DNA from 4 places in the Oryzihumus sp. genome. Region 1 is predicted to be linked to each of the others. Evidence: riboswitches for the same ligand, from Rfam matches in the RefSeq annotation. Region 1 holds a riboswitch; each other region holds the start of a gene.

Evidence for each region. A riboswitch is a leader RNA that binds a small molecule or an ion and turns the genes downstream of it on or off. The one in region 1 is predicted to bind cyclic di-AMP.
Region 2: it holds a riboswitch for cyclic di-AMP, as region 1 does, so the genes downstream of both, ACXVGS_RS06230 (transglycosylase family protein) here and ACXVGS_RS02265 (C40 family peptidase) in region 1, are expected to answer to the same signal.
Region 3: it holds a riboswitch for cyclic di-AMP, as region 1 does, so the genes downstream of both, ACXVGS_RS18025 (C40 family peptidase) here and ACXVGS_RS02265 (C40 family peptidase) in region 1, are expected to answer to the same signal.
Region 4: it holds a riboswitch for cyclic di-AMP, as region 1 does, so the genes downstream of both, ACXVGS_RS06610 (C40 family peptidase) here and ACXVGS_RS02265 (C40 family peptidase) in region 1, are expected to answer to the same signal.

Annotation. Positions count from the first base shown of each region.
Region 1 is NZ_JBTCWL010000005.1:78,318-82,989, forward strand. It holds gene ACXVGS_RS02260 (quinone oxidoreductase family protein) at 1-818, opposite strand, end outside; gene ACXVGS_RS02265 (C40 family peptidase) at 935-1,654, opposite strand; cyclic di-AMP (ydaO/yuaA leader) riboswitch at 1,657-1,829, opposite strand; gene ACXVGS_RS02270 (class I SAM-dependent methyltransferase) at 1,977-2,750, opposite strand; gene ACXVGS_RS02275 (glycosyltransferase) at 2,874-4,154, opposite strand; gene ACXVGS_RS02280 (ATP-grasp domain-containing protein) at 4,151-4,672, opposite strand, start outside.
Region 2 is NZ_JBTCWL010000017.1:4,646-9,317, forward strand. It holds gene ACXVGS_RS06220 (phosphotransferase) at 1-590, opposite strand, end outside; tRNA gene ACXVGS_RS06225 (tRNA-Thr) at 742-814, opposite strand; gene ACXVGS_RS06230 (transglycosylase family protein) at 1,089-1,841, opposite strand; cyclic di-AMP (ydaO/yuaA leader) riboswitch at 1,873-1,973, opposite strand; gene ACXVGS_RS06235 (threonine/serine ThrE exporter family protein) at 2,202-3,725, opposite strand; gene ACXVGS_RS06240 (serine/threonine-protein kinase) at 3,770-4,672, opposite strand, start outside.
Region 3 is NZ_JBTCWL010000103.1:142-4,813, reverse strand. It holds gene ACXVGS_RS18040 (class I SAM-dependent methyltransferase) at 1-865, shown strand, start outside; gene ACXVGS_RS18035 (SDR family NAD(P)-dependent oxidoreductase) at 865-1,605, shown strand; gene ACXVGS_RS18030 (DsbA family oxidoreductase) at 1,602-2,309, opposite strand; gene ACXVGS_RS18025 (C40 family peptidase) at 2,406-3,116, opposite strand; cyclic di-AMP (ydaO/yuaA leader) riboswitch at 3,120-3,335, opposite strand; gene ACXVGS_RS18020 (metal-dependent transcriptional regulator) at 3,615-4,310, opposite strand; partial or broken gene ACXVGS_RS18015 (deoxyribodipyrimidine photo-lyase) at 4,330-4,672, shown strand, end outside.
Region 4 is NZ_JBTCWL010000018.1:26,495-31,166, forward strand. It holds gene ACXVGS_RS06595 (PAS domain S-box protein) at 1-1,211, shown strand, start outside; gene ACXVGS_RS06600 (response regulator) at 1,208-1,585, shown strand; gene ACXVGS_RS06605 (Hpt domain-containing protein) at 1,582-1,938, shown strand; gene ACXVGS_RS06610 (C40 family peptidase) at 1,982-2,449, opposite strand; cyclic di-AMP (ydaO/yuaA leader) riboswitch at 2,454-2,607, opposite strand; gene ACXVGS_RS06615 (universal stress protein) at 2,843-3,307, opposite strand; gene ACXVGS_RS06620 (V-type ATP synthase subunit D) at 3,314-3,970, opposite strand; gene ACXVGS_RS06625 (V-type ATP synthase subunit B) at 3,967-4,672, opposite strand, start outside.

The sequences.
Region 1 (4,672 bases):
AGCGCGTGCGGCCGGGTGCGGCGCTGGTAGCCGGTGCTGTAGCCCAGCACCGCGCGGTTGTGCCGGTGCAGGTCGGTGGTGCGGATCGCCGCGGCCGGCCCGGCTGTGTGCCCGCAGATCACGAGCCGCCCGTACGGCGCCAGGCAGGTCATCCCGCGCTCGGTCACCTCCCCGCCGATCGGGTCGACGATGACGTCGGCTCCCTCGCCGGTGAGGGCGCGGACCGCCTCGGCGAAGTCCTCCGCCCGGTGGTCGATGACGTGGGTGGCCCCGAGTGCCCGCGCCGCCGCGACCTTGTCCGGGCCGCCGACCGTGGCGATGGCCTGTCGCGCACCCATGGCCAGCGCCAGCTGGACCGCCGCGCCGCCGACGCCGCCGGTCGCGCCGTGGACCAGGACCGTGTCGCCATCGCCAACCTGCCCCCGCCGCAGCACGTTGTATGCCGTGACCAGCACCGTCAGCGACGCCCCCACCTCGGCCGGGACGTCCTGCGGCAACGAGTAGGTCATGGCGGCCGGGGCGAGCACCTGCTCGGCATAGGAGCCGCCGCTGGTCCACGCCGCCACGCGCTGGCCCGGGACCACGTCCGTCACACCCTCCCCCACCGCGTCGACGACGCCGACGCAGTCCAGGCCGGGGGTGAACGGCAGCGCGCCACCCGCGTCGTAGCCACCGCGGCGGCTGTGCACGTCGGCGAAGTTGACGCTGGTCAGCTCCGTGGTGACGCGGACCTGGCCGGGACCGGGGTGCGGGGTGGGCAGCTCCTCGACGGCGAGGACCTCGGGAGCTCCGTGGGAACGGACGACGACAGCGCGCATGGCCCGGAGACTACGGGCGGCGGCCCCGCGGCATACCGGTGTTCACGGCGAGGGACGGCGAACGGCCCGAGCCCGCTGCAGGGGATAGCGGGTTCGGGCCGTTCAACGCGCTCGGATCAGGGGCGACCGTAGGTCACGGCACTGGTCCAGATCGCGCGCTTGGAGACGACCGCACCGGAGTGCGGGGCGTCCCACATCATGCCGCCGCCGGCGTAGATGCCGACGTGGTAGGCCGGGGACCCGAAGAACACCAGGTCGCCCGGCTGCGGGGTGCTGACCCGCGTGACGGCCGCGCGCTGCTCCTCAGCCGTGCGCGGCAGCGAGACGCCGATCTTGTTGAAGACGTACTGCGTGAAGCCGGAGCAGTCGAAGCCCGACGGGGTGGTGCCGCCCCAGACGTACGGCACGCCGGCGTACTGGGCCGCGACGCCCAGGACGCTGGTGGCCGGCGCGGAGACGGACACGGACACGGCCGGCCGGGCGGTGCCCCGGCTGACCTGCGGGGTGGCGGCCCGCTGGACGGGAGCCGGGGCCGCCACGGGCTTCGGAGCGGGCGCGGGCTTGGGCGCGACGCTGTGGAAGCCGACCTCGCCGAAGCTGGGGGCGACGACCGCGGGGCTGGCAGCCGGGGCCGCAACGGCCACGGTGTCAGCTGCCGCGGGCGGCGCGACGAGCGGCGCCGGGGCCGACGCCGAAGCGGCCGAGGCCGGTCCGGCGAGGGTGGCGACGATGCCACCGGAGACAGCGAGGACCGCCGTCGTCCGGCCCGTGGTGGTGCCGAGGGGGTTGGTGGGACGGTTTTGGGCGCGATGACGCCCGGCATGGTGCTTGGACACGTGAAGCCACCTCCAGACGCCTGCGAGGTGAGCTGTCGGGTTCGGGTGGGAGAGATGCACCCGGTCCACGCGACGGCGGTATGCCGTGTGGCGCGGACTTCACCCCAAGGAGCACCGGAGTGCCCCGGAAGTGGGTCCCCCGCTCCTGCCATGCGGGTTACAGGGGTTTCCCCGACACCGGTGGCAGGACTCGGCGGTCCCGGTGCGGGGGCTCCTTGCAGGGGATCAAAGAGCGTCGCAAACCGTACCCAAAGCCCCAAGTGAATGTCACGCCGAGGTCACGAATGCTCACACCAATGACCAAGGTCCCTACCGCTGACGGTCAGCGGCGTACTCGCGCGATGTGCACGTCGGCCCCGCGGTGCAGCTCGATCCCGCCGTCCTCGTGCATCCGCCAGAGCTCGTCGAGGGCGCGTCGCTCGAGCTCGACCTGGTCGCCGGGCGCCAGCGAGCGGAAGAACCCGACGAAGCCGTGCGACATCTGCCACTCCCACAGCTCGCGGGGCGAAGAGACCGGCAACCGCACCTCGAGGCTGCCCATCCACGCGTCCTCCAGCCCGGCCTCGGCGACGAGGCGCCCGACGTCGATCGGGCGGGCGACCTGGACCGCGCCGGGAGCGGGACGGAAGCGCGCCCCGACCTCGTAGAAGCGGTCCCAGCGTCCACCGTCGTCCACCGGCCCGGGCACCGTGATGACGACCTGCCCGCCGGGCCGGGTCACCCGGACCATCTCGGCGAGCACCTGCGCCGGATCGTCGACGCAGTGCAGCAGCAGGGCCGCCACCGCGACGTCGACGCTGTCGTCCGGCAAGGCCAGGGCGTGGGCGTCCATGAGCCGCACGACCATGTCGGGGTCGGCCGCGCGCAGGTGGTCCACCATCTGGCTGGAGGCGTCGACGGCGGTGACGTGCCAGCCGCGCGAGGCGGCCGCGAGCGCCACCGCACCCCGGCCGGCGCCCACGTCGAGCAGCTCGGCGCCGGCATCGTCGTCGATGAGCTCGAGCACCTGCTCGCCGAACCGGGCGCACAACGGGAGCACCTGGTCGTAGTCCTCGGCGAGCTCGTCGAACATGGGCACCGAGTCCAGACGCGTCATGCCGCCGACGCTGCCACCTTCGCCGGGCGCGGTGCAATCCGGGCCCGGCCCTCAGCCCGGGGACGGTATGCCGCGGCCCCAGGACAGTGCGCCGCGGCGCCAGGACGCGCGCCGCGCTTGGCCCTACGGGCCGGCGGCCGGGCGTGTCAGGCCGGCGTGGACCCGCGATCCACGTCGGCTGACCACCCCGCTGCGCTCCAGCTTGTCCCACCGGGCCGTGGTGCCGCGCAGCTCGGCAAAGATGGCGGCGGCCATGACCATGCCCATGAGCGTGGAGTAGACCGGCCACAGCACCGCGGTCCAGAGGAACCGCAGGTCGCGGCCGGCGCGGTTGAGCAGGATGGAGAACACCGCAAGCGCGAGCGAGACCCACAGGCCCAGCCAGCCCATGACCGACGGCACGGTGAGGCTGAACGGCGTGTGCCCGGCGGCGAAGGCGAACGGCACGCAGACCAGCACCACCAGCTGCAGCACCGGGATGCCGACCATCGTCCACGCGTTGAGCACGAGGTAGAACCCGAAGACCCCGTAGCGCCGGCGGCCGAGCATGCCCCGGTGGATGCGCAGCGTCTGCAGCAGGCCACGCGCCCAGCGCACCCGCTGGCGCCACAGCGCCCGGACCGTCGACGGCACCTCGGCATAGACCAGGGCCGTCGGGCGGAACGCCACGCGGTAGCCGGCGCGGTGCACGCGCCACGTCAGCTCGAGGTCCTCACCGACGGTGTCCTCACGGAACCCGCCGATCTCCTCGACCACGTGCCGTGGGAAGGCCCCGAGGTTGCCCGAGACGATCGGCAGGCAGCGCAGGATGCTCAGCGCCCGGCGTGCCAGGCCGGTGCCGACATGGCTGAGCACGGCCAGCACGTGGGTCAGCGGACGGTTGAGGTTGACCGGCCGGTCGTCGCCGCAGACCGCCCCGACCCGGGGGTCGTCCAGCCCCCGGAGCATCTCGGTCACGGTGTCGGGGCCGAAGACCCCGTCGGCGTCGACGCAGAGGAGGAACTCGCCTCGAGAGACGGCGATCCCCCGGTTGAGCGCCGCACCCTTGCCCGCGTTGGGCTGGGTCACCGTCGTGACCCGCCGGTCGGTCCGGGCGAGCCGGCGCATCAGCGCGAGCGTGCCGTCGCTGGAGCCGTCGTCGACGAGCACGACCTCGAGGTGGTCGTAGCCGGACGCGAGCACCGAGCTGACGCAGTGCTCCAGCACGCGTTCCTCGTTGTAGGCGGGCACGATGACCGTCACCAGGGGGCGCCGGGCCAGGACCGCGGGAGTCCCGCGGCGCCGTCGCCGTGCCTGGCCGAGCTCGAAGGCCAGCGCGAGCGGCACGTAGAGCAGGCGGGGCAGGCCCCAGACCAGGATGGCCACGCCGCCCCACAGGGCGACCTGCGCGAGCAACCCGGTCACGAGGCCACCCCCCAGGCGCCGCGGTGCTCGCCCACCAGTGCGTCGAGCACCTCGGGCGCGTGCGCACTGTTGGCACCGAAGCGCGCATTGACCTCCAGCACGACGGGGGTGCCGTCCGCCCGGAGCCGGACGTCGACGTCCACCGGGCCGCGCAGCCCGAGCCGTCGCGCAGCCGCCAGGGCGACCGCCCCGACCGCAGGCTCGTCGACCCGTTCCACGCCCACCGCGTTGCCGACACGTCCCTGGCGCAGGGCGGTCTTCCGCAGCACCACGACCACGTCCCGCGCCGGGTCAGCGCCGAGCCACAGGTTCGGGCCGAACTCCTCACCGGGCACGAGCTCCTGGACGATCTCGTTGTCGGACAAGGCTTCCAGCTCGCGCCGGACGACGGCCTCCGGGCCGTCGTGAACCTGAACGCCACGCCCACCGCGCCCGACCCTGGGCTTGGACAGGCAGGGCAGGCCCAGGGCGTCCAGCAGCTCCGGCGTGGCCGCGAGCCGGCTCGGCAGCGCATGGGC
Region 2 (4,672 bases), on a different contig from region 1:
CACATCACGTGCTCGTCGACCTCGGGCAGCGTCCGAAGCTCCGCCCAGATCCGCCGCAGGAGGGGTACGTCGAGCAGGTCCTCGCTCTGCCGGAAGCATGTCTCGAGCCACTCGTCGTGGTCCGGGAGGCGCCCGCCACGACCGACGCCGCCGAAGCGTCGCCCACGGGTGCCGTCGGCGCGCAGCCCGGCGATGAGCTCGGCCAGGTCATGGGCGAACGCGTTCGACCCCGCGGGGTCCTCGACGGTCGCGTCGTGGCCGGACAGCCAGGTCTGGACGCTCCACGGCAGCGGATAGCCCGCGCCCGGCTCCCCGATCACCACCGGCTCCGGGGTGGGCACGGTGGCGGCGTCGGCCAGTTCACGCGCGGCCTCGGCCTCGGCCACCAGCGACGCGCGGGCCTGCGCCGGGTCGTGACCGACCAGCGGGAAGCGGGCGGCCAGGTCGTCGCCCATACGGAAGATCGCGTTCACGGTCCCGGGCGTGCGCAGCTCGGTGACCGGCAGTCCGCGCCACTGAGGGAACTGGACCTCGATCAGCCGGCGGACGGTCTGCGCGTCGACGTGGAGCTGGCCGGCGTGCATCGTCATGCCGCCATCCTCGCTGTCGGCGACCCCGGGTGTCCTCCGACTTTTCGCGCGGCAGGCTCGGCGCCGTCATTGGCTGACCAGCCGCCGTGCTGCGCAGGTCGAGACGTCCACCTGCGCGAGGCACCAGACTGCCCCTCACGTGCGAAAACAGAGCCGACGAGGGGACTCGAACCCCTAACCACCTGTTTACAAGACAGGTGCGCTACCGATTGCGCCACGTCGGCCGACCCGCGCCGGAGCACGGGACGCGCCCACCAGGCTGGGTGGGCTCGCGAAATGCTACCGGCCCACCCGGCCCCGGATGGCCACCCCCGCGCGGCCACCCCACAAGGAGCGGCCGCGCCACGCGGAGACAGCGCACCCCTGCAGCGACCCGAACCCGGCACACGCCGAAGGCCCGGACGGGGACCGCCGGGCCTTCGTGTTCCTGCCACAGGGGAGCAGGATGTGCCGCTGGAACCAGGAGCCGCAGGCAGGGGGCCGACGACGAGCCTGCAATCAGCGGTGGCGGTTGAGCCAGCTCTGCAGCGCACGCACCGTGGGCGCGTTGAGCGAGCGGGCACCGTCCTGGCGCGCGTGGATGTGGCGCTGGAGCGCGCGCACCGTCTGGGGGCCGATGACGCCGTCCGGCGTGGCACCGACCTTGCGCTGCAGGGCGGCCGTCGTGATCGGGCCGAGGACACCGTCCTGGCTGGTGCCGACCCAGCGCTGGATCGACCGGACGGTGGAGGAGCTGAGGGCGCCGCTCACGGCGACGCGAGCGTGGTTGACGGCGTGCTTCTGGGGCACCGACGCCTTGGGCAGCGCCCTGCGCGTCATCGACCGGGACACCTCGACCGTGCCCGTGCCGCCGTTGGCGCGGGTGAGGCCGGCCTTGCGGCTGCACACCGGCCACGCGCCCGGGCCCTGCCCGGCGAGCACGCGCTGGGCGACGGTGATCTGCTCCTCGCGGCTGGCCTGGTCGGCGCGCGAGGCATAGCGGGCGCCGCCGTAGGCGACCCAGGTGCTCTGGGTGAACTGCAGCCCGCCGTAGTAGCCGTTGCCGGTGTTGATCGCCCAGTTGCCGCCGCTCTCACACGCGGCCACGGAGTCCCAGACGGAGGCGGCCTGCGCGGGGCCGGCCACCGCGACACCGGTGGTGACGGAGGCGGCTCCGGCGATGGCGACACCGGCCACACGAGACTTGTTGACACCCTGCGGGGCGGCGTGCCGCGGGGTGTACCGACGGGCGTGCCGGGGGGCGTAGTGCATCGAGGCGTTCCTCTCCTGACGATGCGCCGGAGAGGTCAGCTGTCGGGTTCGGGCGTGTCAGGCGTGCCCGGCCGGCGGTGCCGGCTTCACCCCAAGGCCGACCCGAAGGCCGGCCAACATCGTGGGTCCCCCACCCTCGTCCTGGCCCGGGTCACCCCGGTGAAGTGCCCGCCGGACGAGGTTTGGCGCTGCGGGCACGCATGCGTGTGGTCGGTATGCAGTTGTGGCGAACGTCCCCATTCCTATAACGGAACGGCATCGCGCCGGGCCGGTTTCACCGAACTTTTCCCAGCAGATCGTCAACCCATAGACAACGCAGGACCGGTATGCCGTGAATGTCCGGTTCCGGCTCGGGTCACCTCAGCGCATCCGGGCCCGACGCTGGCGCACGATCTGCCGGTCGAAGGGCGAGGCCATCAGGTCCCCGAGGACGACGCCGGTCGCGATGGCCAGGGCTGCCGCGCCGGCCCCGAGCAGGATCGTCAGGCCGGCTGCCGTCGAGGCGGCGCCCTGTCCGATGACCGAGCCGGACACGAGCATCGACATGCCTCGGAAGATGGTCAGACCGGGCAGCAGCGGGCCGACGGCGGGCACCACCAGCACGAGGCCGGGCGCCCCCATCCGCAGCGCCACCAGGCGACCTCCAAAGCCGACGAGCACGCACGCGATGGTGAGCCCGGTCAGCTGTCCCAACCCGAACGTCTGGTGCACCACCCCGGTGACGAGCGTGCCGAGGCCACCGAGCACTGCGGTTGGCACCAGCAGCTTTCGCCTGGTCCGTTGCGCGATCGCCGAGGCCACGGCACCGACCGCACCGGCGACGACGAGGACGGGCAGCGCGACCTCCGCACCCTCGACGGAGATCTTCGGCAGCGAAGCCCCCAACCCGAAGGCCTGGTCCAGGCGCACGGTGACCGACAGCGCCGCCGCGACACCGGTGATGATGCCGGCGGCGGTCAGCCCGACGGTGAACAGCCGTCCGGCGCCGGTCACGGGGTAGCCGGTGATCGCGTCCTCGACCGAGGACACCATGGCCCGGCCGGGCAGCAGCACGACGATGCCGCCGGCCACGATGTACGCGCTGTCCGCCCGGGTCAGGTCCAGCGCACCGCTGCGGCCAAGCACGAACGCGCCCCACGCGACGGCTGTGGCGATCGCCCCACCGACGGCCGACAGGTAGAACGACGGCAGCCCGCGGGAGGCGAGGACCCGCCCCACCCGGTCCACGAGCATCGCCGACAGCAGGGCCAGAGCAACCGCCGGGACGCTGGCGCCCAGCTTCAGCGCGACCGACCCGGCCAGCACGCCGTAGGAGAAGGTGATCGCCCACCGCGGCCAGAACCGTGGGTGCCGGCGGATCTGGCGCAGCCGCGCAGTGGCCTGGTGCAGGTCGATGCGGCCGGCGACGAGGGCCTCGACGAACTCGTGCAGGGCCGCCAGCCGGGCGAAGTCGCGGCTGGTCGAGCGGACCACGCGGAGCAGGGTGTGCAGCTGACCCGAGGGCGAGACGCACTGCACCAGCAGGCTCTGGTTGGTGATGTCGACCTCGAGCCGCTCCAGGCCCGCGGAGGTCGCGACGGCCACGACGCTCGACTCCACGTCGCGGGCGCTGCCGCCGCAGCGCAGCATCAGCTCGCCGGCGCGCACCGCCAGCTCCAGCGCGGTGCGCACCGTCTGCTCCTCGGCAGGGGCCTCCATCCGGCGCGGGTTGCGGTACGGCGTGCGGCGCAGCGACGCGGACAGCGGCATCGGCTCGGTGAGCTCCTCCCCGCGCCAGATGCGTGGCCGTCCACGGTGCTGGGTCACCCCGGGTTGCGGGGCGTTCGGGTCGGGCCGCGGTGCGGTGGGATCCGGTCGGGATGTGGCGCGATCCGGGTCGGTCATGGGCAAACGCTAGCCCGCCGCGTCAGACCGGTATCGCGCCCACCTCACCGCTGCAGGAACGACGGCAGCGGCGCCCGGGTCCCGTTCGTCGGCCACCACGAGACCTGGCCGTGACGGGTCCACGCCCACACCCCGAGCCCGGCCGCCGCGAGCAGGAGCAGCGTGACCACCACCCGGGTGGCGGTGCCGGGGCGGGCCACCCCCCGCACCAGGCTGCGCGACCCTCGGCGCAACGCAGGCGAGGCCGGGCCCCACCACACCACGAGCAGCCCCACGAGGGCGCCGATCGCGATGGGCGCGGAGGAGTCGGGGCGGGGCTGGCCGCCGGTCAGGGAGGTCAGCGCCAGGGCCGCGGAGAACGTGGTCGCGACGGCCACCACCAGGGGCAGCAGCAGCGAGACGACCGTGGCCACGGCAGCGCGGAGCACGTGCCACGGGCTGGAGATCACCGCGACCGGCATGTCGCTGCGCCGGCGCCCGGCGGCGTGCCGGCGCATCACCAGCGAGGTGACCGAGCGGTCCGCGAACCGGGCCAGCAGCGACCACACGACGGCGAGCACCACGGCGACCAGCGGCCACACCGCCGCAACCGCCACGGTGGCGGCGAGCATCGCGGCCAGGGTGCCGGCCCGGGACGGGCGACCGATCCGGGGGTCCGGCTCGCCGGGTGACATCTCCCGGGCGGCCTCCCAGTCGGACTCGGCCTCGTCGCCGGGCCACGCCTCCCCGGGGCCTTGCGACCAGTCCTCGTCCGGGTCCGGCGGCAGCGCGAGCGGCCCCCAGTCCGGGCGCTGCGCTGCCGGTGCCACGGCCGTGGGGAACTGCTGGGTCGTCGAGGAGGACACGACCGTCGTCGGGTCCAGGACCGGCAGGTTGACCGTGGCCTCCTCGCCCGCGGCGTAGCGCTCGAGGGCGTCGATGAGCTCCTGGGCCTGCGGCCGCCGGGC
Region 3 (4,672 bases), on a different contig from region 1:
CGTCGACGAGCGGCTGCCGCACCACGAGGAGAACACCCTCGAGGGCTCCCGGGAGAACATCCACCGGCACTACGACCTGAGCAACGACCTGTTCGCGGCGTTCCTCGACCCGACGATGAGCTACTCCTCGGCGTGGTTCGAGGACGGCGACGACCTCGAGGCCGCCCAGCTGCGCAAGATCGACGGCATGCTCGACTACGCCGGGGTCGGCGAGGGCACGCGGGTCCTGGAGATCGGCACCGGCTGGGGCGCGCTGGCCCTTCGCGCCGCGCAGCGCGGCGCCCGGGTGCTGACCATCACCCTGTCGGAGGAGCAGGCCGAGCTCGCCCGCGAGCGCATCGCCGCCGCCGGGATGACCGACCGGGTCGAGGTGCGCCTCCAGGACTACCGCGAGGTCCAGGGCCAGTTCGACGCCGTCGTCAGCGTCGAGATGATCGAGGCCGTCGGCGAGAAGTACTGGCCGACCTACTTCGCCACGATCGACCGCCTTCTCGCCCCCGGCGGCCGGGTCGCGATCCAGTCGATCACCATGGCGCACGAGCGGATGCGGGCCACGCGGCGCACCTACTCCTGGATCCAGAAGTACATCTTCCCCGGCGGGATCATCCCGTCCCTGCAGGCGATCGACGAGACCCTTGCGGGGCACACCAGCCTGCGGGTCGCGCAGCGCCGCGAGCTCGGATGGCACTACGCCGAGACCCTGAAGCAGTGGCGCGGCCGGTTCCTCGCCGAGTGGGACCACGTCCGCACGCTCGGCTTCGACGACACGTTCCGCTCGATGTGGGAGTTCTACCTGGCCTACTGCGAGGCCGGCTTCCGCACCGGCTACCTGGGCGTCAGCCAGCTGCAGATGGTCCGCCCGTAGTGGACCTCGAGGGCCGGGTCGCCTGGGTCGTCGGCGCGTCCAGCGGCATCGGCGCGGCCGTGGCCCGCGAGCTGGCTGCCCGGGGCGCCCGGGTGGCCGTCTCCGCCCGGCGTGCCGACCGGCTGGCCACCGTGGCCGAGGGGCGCATGCTCGTGGCGCCCGCGGACGTCACCGACCGGGCTCAGGTCCATGCCGCAGCGGCACGGGTCGAGGCCGAGCTCGGGCCCCCAGACCTGGTGCTGCTGTGCGCCGGGCACTGGCAGCAGATGCCGGCCGGCACCTGGGACGCCGACTCCTTCGAGCGCCACCTCCAGGTCAACCTCGTCGGCATGAGCAACGGCATCGACGCAGTGCTTCCCGGCATGGTCGCCCGTCGCGGGGGCGTCATCGCGGGCGTCGCGTCGGTGGCCGGCTACCGGGGCCTGTCGGGGGCCGAGGCCTACGGCGCCACGAAGGCCGCCCAGATCAACCTGCTGGAGTCGCTGCGACTGTCGGTGCGCCGGAGCGGGGTACACGTGACCACGATCTGCCCCGGCTTCGTGCGCACCGGGATGACCGAGGTCAACGAGTTCCCCATGCCGTTCATGGTCGAGCCGGACCAGGCGGCGCGGGCGATCTGCGACGGGCTGGAGCGCGACCGGACCGAGATCGTCTTCCCCACCCGGATGGCGGTGCTGATGAAGCTCGCGCGGTTCGTGCCGGCCGGCGCCTGGGCCCGGCTGCTGGCCGGCCGCAGCTAGCTGCCGGTCTCGCGCCAGGCCTGGTGCAGCAGCTGGGCGAAGACCTCCACCGGCTGGGCGCCGGACAGCGCCACGGACCGGTTCGCCACCACGAAGGGCACCGTGGTGATGCCCAGCTCGCGGGCGGCGGCCTCGTCGGCGCGCACGTCCTCGGCGTAGTCGTCGGAAGCGAGCACCGCCGCCAGCACGTGCTCGTCGAGCCCGGCCTCGGCTCCCAGTCGCTGCAGGGTGGAGATGTCGTCGAGGACCTTGCCCTCCTCGAAGTGGGCGGCGAACAGGCGCTCCTTGACCGCGGCCTGCAGGGCCGGCCCGCCCTGGGCCAGCCCCATGTGCACCATCCGGTGCGCGTCGAAGGTGTTGGTCCACACGGCCCGGTCGAAGTCCATCCGCAGGCCCTCCTCGCCCGCGGCCCGGGCGACCCGTGCGCTCATGGCCCGGCCCGCCTCCGGGCCTCCGCCGTAGCGGCGCCCGAGGTAGTCGTAGACGGGGACGCCCTCCCCGACCGGGGTGCGCGGGTCGAGCTCGTAGGAGCGGTAGCGCACCTCGACCAGCGCCGGCCGCTCGAACGCGGCGATCGCGTGCTCGAGCCGGCGCTTGCCCAGGTAGCACCAGGGGCAGACCACGTCGGACCAGACCTCGAGGATGATGCCCGGCGTGCGGTCCGTCGCCGTGGGCGCTGCGGCTTCCGTGCGCGTGGTGCTCATGGCCCCATTGTCCCAAAGACCCGGCAACGCCGCAGGCCCCGAACCCGTGCTGGGTTCGGGGCCTGCGGCGTCATGCTCAGGCTGGGTGCCTGCGAATCAGGAGAAGCGGCCGTAGGTCACGTCGCTGGTCCAGATCGCGCGCTTGGAGACCACCGCGCCGGAGTGCGGGGCGTCCCACATCATGCCGCCACCGGCGTAGATGCCGACGTGGTGGGCGGGGTTGCCGAAGAAGACCAGGTCACCCGGCTGCGGGTTGCTCACGCGGGTCGCAGCCATGCGCTGCTCCTCGGCCGTGCGCGGCAGCGAGATGCCGATCTTGTTGAAGACGTACTGGGTGAAGCCGGAGCAGTCGAAGCCGGACGGCGTGGTGCCGCCCCACTCGTAGGGGACACCTGCGTACATCGCGGCGATGCCGAGCACGCCGGCGGCCGGCGAGGGCAGGTTGATCGCCATGCGGTCGGTGCTGCGGCTGACCGTCTCCACGGCGCGGTGCACCGGGGCGGCCTTCGGGGCGGTGGCGTCGAAGCCGACCTCACCGAAGGAGGGCGCAACCGGGGTGGCGGCGGTGCTCGGGGCCGAGACCGCGACCGTGCCGGGGGCGTTGGTCGGGGTGGCTGCCTCGGGAGCGTGCGTGGCCGGCGCGGCCGAGGCGGGCATGCTGAACGAGGCCACCAGACCACCGGAGACCGCGAGGACCGCGGAAGCCTTGGCGGCGGGCTGGCCGGAACGGCCAAGAGCAGACGTCAGGGCAGTGGTGGTCGTCTGGCGACCTGCGGCGCGGTGGCGCCCGGCATGGTGCTTCGACACGTGAAAAGACCTCTCCAGTGCCTACGAGGTGAGCTGTCGGGTTCGGGTGGGAGGTATGCACCCGGCCCTGAGGCAGCCATCCGACCTGGGTCGGCCAGCCGCCTGAGGGCTTCACCCCAAGGGGCGTCTCACGACGCCCCGCAAGTGGGTCCCCCGCTCCTGCCAAACGGTGTGTGAACTCATCTCGAACGTGGCGGCAGGATTCGGCATGCCACATCGAGAGCTTCCTCCAGGGGGAGAGCAAGCGATGCCACCGTACACAGACCAAAGTCCCTTGTCACATCGAGGTCACGGGCGTGTCGGAGACCTGGCGGCGTCGTCGGCGACGTCGCAGGTCAGCGAGTTGCGCACCCCTTGAGATGGGGACGAAATGGGGCAAACTCCCCCGCCCCGGGTTCGGGCGTGTCGCCATGCACGGCGACAGTGCCGGCCCTCGGACCGGTCCTGCCACATGCTGACGAAGGCCTCACCGGGGACGCCCGGCGAGGCCCCAACACCTCAGACGGCGGCCGCGAAGACGTGCGCCGCCGTGCTCTCCGGCAGCGACACCCCGGCCGCGTCCTCCGCGCCGTCGCGCACCACGATCACGCGACCGGCCTCGCGCCGGATCCGGACCCGCCGGCCCGGCAGCAGCCCGGCCACGGTGAGCAGGCTGAGCGCCTCGTGGTCCACCTGGACCGGCTCGCCGATCCGGCGCACGGTCACCACGCTGGGCTGGTCGCCGGCGAGCACGGCCAGGCTGCTCACGCCCAGCCGGAAGTCCTCCCCGGCCTCCTCGCCGAGCTCGTCCAGGCCCGGGATCGGGTTGCCGTAGGGCGACTCCCGGTGCTCGCCGATGAGCTGGAGGATCTTGCGCTCGACCCGCTCGCTCATGACGTGCTCCCAGCGGCAGGCCTCGTCGTGGACGTACTCCCACTCCAGGCCGATGACGTCGACGAGCAGCCGCTCGGCCAGCCGATGCTTGCGCATGACCCGTGTGGCGATCCGGCGGCCCTCCTCGGACAGCTCGAGGTGACGGTCGCCGGCCAGGCTCAGCAGCCCGTCGCGCTCCATCCGGGCGACGGTCTGGCTCACCGTGGGGCCGGAGTGACCGAGGCGCTCCGCGATGCGGGCACGCAGCGGCGGGATGCCCTCCTCCTCCAGCTCGTAGATCGTCCGGAGGTACATCTCGGTGGTGTCGATCAGATCCGTCACAACGCATAGCCTCTCATTTGTGCCCGACACCGTGCTCTGGCTTCGGCGTGACCTGCGCCTGGCCGACCTGCCCGCCCTCGGGGTCGCCCACGAGGCCGCGGACGGCTCGTCCGTCCTGCCGCTGTTCGTGCTCGACCGGCGGCTGTGGGACGGCTCCGGCGCGGTGCGTCGCGCCTGGTTGAACGCCTCCCTGCGCGCCCTCGATTCCCGGTATGACGGAGCCCTGGTCGTGCGCGTCGGTGACCCCGCGCAGGTGGTCCCCCAGGTGGCCCGCGAGGTGGGCGCCGCCAGCGTGCACGTCAGCGCCGAGAGCACCCCGTTCGGCCGGCGCCGCGACGAGGCCGTGCGCCGTGCACTGGGCG
Region 4 (4,672 bases), on a different contig from region 1:
TGCGCGAGCAGACCGCTGTCCTGGAACGCCTCTCACGTCAGCACGAGTCGATCCTCAACTCCGCCGGCGACGGCATCTACGGCCTCGACCAGGAGGGGCGCGTCACGTTCATCAACGATGCCGGCACCCGGCTGCTGGGCCTGCCGCGCGAGGCGGTCCTGGGCCGCCCGGTCGACGAGGTGATCCGGGCGGAAGACATCACCGACGACGTCACCGGGGAGGTCAGCGCGGAGTCGACCGGCGAGCCGGCAGGCGGGTCGACGGGGGAGGGGATCGACACCGCGACGCGTCTGGTGACCGGCCGCCACGTCCGGGCCGATGGTCGCGTCTTCGACTCCGAGCGGATCGTGGCGCCCATCGTCCAGGACGGTGTGGTGGTGGGGTCAGTGGTCATCTTCCGTGACATCAGCGAGAGGCGGGCGGTCGACACGATGAAGGACGAGTTCATCTCGGTGGTCAGCCACGAGCTGCGGACCCCACTCACCTCGATCCGGGGTGCGCTCGGCCTGCTGGCCGGCGGCGCGGCCGGCGAGCTCCCGCCGCGGGCGCACCGGATGGTCGAGGTCGCCAGCGACAGCAGCGACCGGCTGATCCGCCTGATCAACGACATCCTCGACGTGGAGCGGATGGCCGCCGGCAAGCTCCGGCTCCGACGCGAGCAGGTCGCCGTGATGCAGCTGGTCGCGACCGCCGTGGACGAGACCTCCCCGCTGGCCCACGACGCAGGCGTGCGGCTCGAGGTCGGTGCCGTCTTCGGCTCGGTCTGGGCCGACCGCGACCGGGTGGTGCAGACGCTGACCAACCTGCTCGGCAACGCCGTCAAGTTCTCCCCGGAGGGGTCGGTGGTGCGGCTGACGGTCGTGGCCGGCGAGTGGCAGGTGCGCTTCGACATCGTCGACGAGGGGCCCGGCATCCCCGTCGACCAGCTCGAGGAGATCTTCAACCGTTTCCAGCAGGTCGACGCCTCCGACACCCGCAGCAAGGGCGGCACCGGCCTGGGCCTGGCCATCTGCCGCGGCATCGTCGAGCAGCACGGTGGCGACATCTGGGCCACCAGCGCGGGGCCGGGCACGGGTGCCACGTTCTCCTTCACCCTGCCGACCGGGCCGGGCGGGATCAGCCGTCGCGGCGGCAGCCGCCGGACGACGGTGGCCAGCACCGGGTCGGTGGCCACGGTGCTCGGGCAGCACCGTCCCGGAACCGCGCCGTGAAGCGCGTGCTCGTCGTCGATGACGACGACATCATCCTCGAGGTCGCCCAGATGAGCCTGGAGGCGGTGGGCGGCTGGGAGGTCATCACCGCATCGAGCGGCGCCGAGGCGGTGGCCACCGCCCGGGCCGAGGTGCCCGATGCGATCGTGATGGACGTGATGATGCCGGAGATGGACGGTCCGACGGCCTGCCGGCTGCTGGCCGCCGACGAGCTCACCCGCGACATCCCGATCGTGCTGCTGACCGCCAAGGTGCAGCAGTCCGAGCAGCGGCAGTGGGCCAGCCTGCCGGTGGCGGGAGTGCTCGCCAAGCCGTTCGACCCGATGCGGCTGGCCGGTCAGGTGGCCGAGCTGGTCGGCTGGAGCCTGACGTGAGCGAGGGGAACGGGGCCGTGGGCGAGGAGCCGATGACCGACGCCGAGGCGACCGGTCTGGGTGCCGGCTGGGAGGACCTCAAGCGCCGCGCCCGGGCGAACAACCTGGCCAAGCTCCCCGACATCGAGGTCGCCGTCACCGCGCTGGTCCAGGACCAGCTCGGCGAGGCCGCCCGGGAGCGGGCCGCCTTCCAGGCCCACAAGATCGCCGGCTCGGCCGGCACCTTCGGCCTGCCACTGGCCTCGGACCTCGCACGGCAGCTGGAGAAGCTGTTCGCCGCGCCCGGGCCGGGGCCCGAGCGCGGCGAGGAGGCTCGCGAGCTGGTGGCTCACCTGCGGGGCGAGCTCACCTGAGGTGAGTACGCGGCATACCGACGGGGTATGCCGCGTGCCTGCCTCAGCGGACGCGGCCGAAGTAGACCGCGCTGGTCCAGATCGGCACGAGGCTGACCCGCCGGCCGGGCTTGGGTGCGTGCCAGATCATGTTGTGGCCCGCGTAGATGGCCACGTGGTAGATCCCGCTCCTGTTGTGGAAGAAGACCAGGTCGCCGACACGCGCCTGGGAGCGGCTGACGTGCAGGGTGGCGCGGTACTGCTGGGTGGTGGTGCGGGGGAGGCGCTTGCCGACCCGGGCATAGGACCACAGGGTCAGGCCTGAGCAGTCGAACTTGCGGGGGCCGACGGCGCCCCACTGGTAGGGCGCGCCCTTGCGTGAGGCCGCCTGGGCCTCGGCGCGCAGGCCGATCGAGGCGACCGCAGCGGAGGCGGGTGTCGCCGAGGCGACGGGCCCGATGACGCCGGCTGCGGCGAGCAGGGCCGAGAAGGTTGCGGGCAGGACGAATCGGGCGATGCGTGGGTGGAGCATGGAGGGATTCCTTCGGAACCGCCTGCGAAAGATGACCTGTCGGGTTCGGGCGCCGAAAGTTGCCCGGCCAGCCGTGGCTGGCCTCACCCCAAGAGACGCGTCGCGCCTCGTCGTGCTGGGTCTTCCGCTCCTGTCACAGACTGCAGTGGACTCGACTGTGTTATCCGGCGGGTGACAGGACTCGGCGACCGCGCGGACCGCCCCACCCGTTCTGGTGGGGGTCTTGGGCCCCGCCCGGGTAAGCGACGTCGCGGTCCCGGGGCCGGACGCTCACCCTGGCGGAGTGACGTCCTCGAGGCACTGTCGAGAGTGACGCGTAAATCGGACGGACCGGACGCTCTTGGGGTCAAATGGCCCGAAGGGACTATGTGGTGACTAGTCACCGAACCCAGCTCAGGGAACCAGCAGCACCGGCACCTCAGCGAGCTCGAGCACGTGCAGCGCAACGTCCCCGACCTGACCGTGACGACCTTCGGGTGCCTCCGACCGGCCGATGACGATGAGGTCGGCGCGCCACTCCTGCGCGGCCCGCAGCACCTCCTGCCCCGGCGACCCGAGCACCTGCCGGGCCTCGGCGGCGACCCCGGCGCCCTGGGCCAGGGCCAGCACGTGCCTGAGCACGGCAGCCGCCGCGGACACCCGACGTTCCTGCCCCGCGGGCGTCCGTGAGGCGCGGTCCAGCGCCAGGGCCACCTCGCCGTCCTGGAGCACCGTGACCGCCAGCAGGGGACAGGCAGCGGCAGCGGACACCGCGACGGCCAGCCGTGCCGCCCGCAGGGAGGCCACCGAGTCATGGACCGCCAGCAGGACCCTCGTGGGCCGGGCGCGGGAGACCGCCGTGGCGGCGGTGTCCGTCACGGGTGCTCACCGACCTCGGGCGCGGCGGGTGCGGTCACCGGGTCCGAGCGACCGGTCGGCCTCCACGACCAGGCGAAGCCGGGACGCCTCGGCGGCGTCCGCCTCGGCCAGGGTGAGCTCCAGGCTGGAGAGGGCCTGCTGCAGCGTGGGCACCCAGCGCACCTCGAGTGCCCGTGCCCTGGTCCGGGTCGTGGCCAGCTCGGCGTCGACCACCCGCGACGCGGCCTGGGCGACCGCTGCCTCCACCGCCGCTGTGAGCGCCTCGCGGTAGGCATCGGTGGCGCAGGAGATCGCCGAGGAGGCGGGCAGCCAGGTCAGCGGGTGCGGCAACGGCAGGAGGCACTCCGCCTCCCCCGGGAACCTCGCCCCCATGACTGCCGACCAGACCAGGCGCACCTCGGCGCCGCCCCCGGCATACCCCGGTCGCAGCGCCGCGCTGCCGGCCAGCAGGGCCGATCGCAGCGCCCACGTCTCCGCCTCGGTGACCGCGTCCACCCAGCGCACGCCGGCCCGCTCGGCGCGTGCGTGGCACCGGTCCTCCTCGCGGCGCAGGATCCGCAGCTTGCGGTCCAGCACGTCGGCCCCGCGCCGCGCGGCCTCCAGCCGGCGCACCAGCCACACCCTCCCGGCCCGCCCGGGCGGGATCCCGCGCACGCCGGTCACGGCGACGCTCCGTTGCCGTGCCAGTACGTGTCGAGCATCGCGTCGGGCAGCATGCCGAGCTCCCGCCGGGGCAGGACCGACAGTGCCTCCCACGCCCGCCGGAGCGACTCCTCGAGGTCACGGTGCTCGCTGCGCCCCTGCCGGACGACGCAATGGGTGAAGGCGTCGGCGAACTGGAGGTACAGCCGGTCGGTCACCCCCAGCGCCACCTCGCCGACCAGCTCGGCCAGCTCGCGCACCTGCCGGGCGTGGGCGAGCGCGCCGAGCAGCTGGGCCGCCACCAGGACGTGGTCCTCGCGGGTGCGGCCGGGCCCGGCGCCCCGCCGCATCAGCCGCGACAGCGATGACAGGGGGTCCACCGGGGGGTAGACGCCCCCGACGGCGACGTCGGGGGACAGGACCACCTGGCCCTCCGTGATGTAGCCGGTCAGGTCCGGGACCGGGTGGGTGAGGTCCCCGCCTGGCATGGTGAGCACCGGCACCACGGTGAGCGAGCCCGGCATACCGACGATGCGGCCGCAGCGTTCGTAGAGCGAGGCCAGGTCACTGTAGAGGTACCCCGGGTAGCCCCGCCGCGCGGGCACCTCGCCGCGCGCGGCCGACACCTCGCGCACCGCCTCGCAGTAGCTGGTCATGTCGGCCATGAGGACCAGCACGTGTCGGCCCAGGTCGAAGGCGAGGTGCTCGGCCACGGTCAGGGCG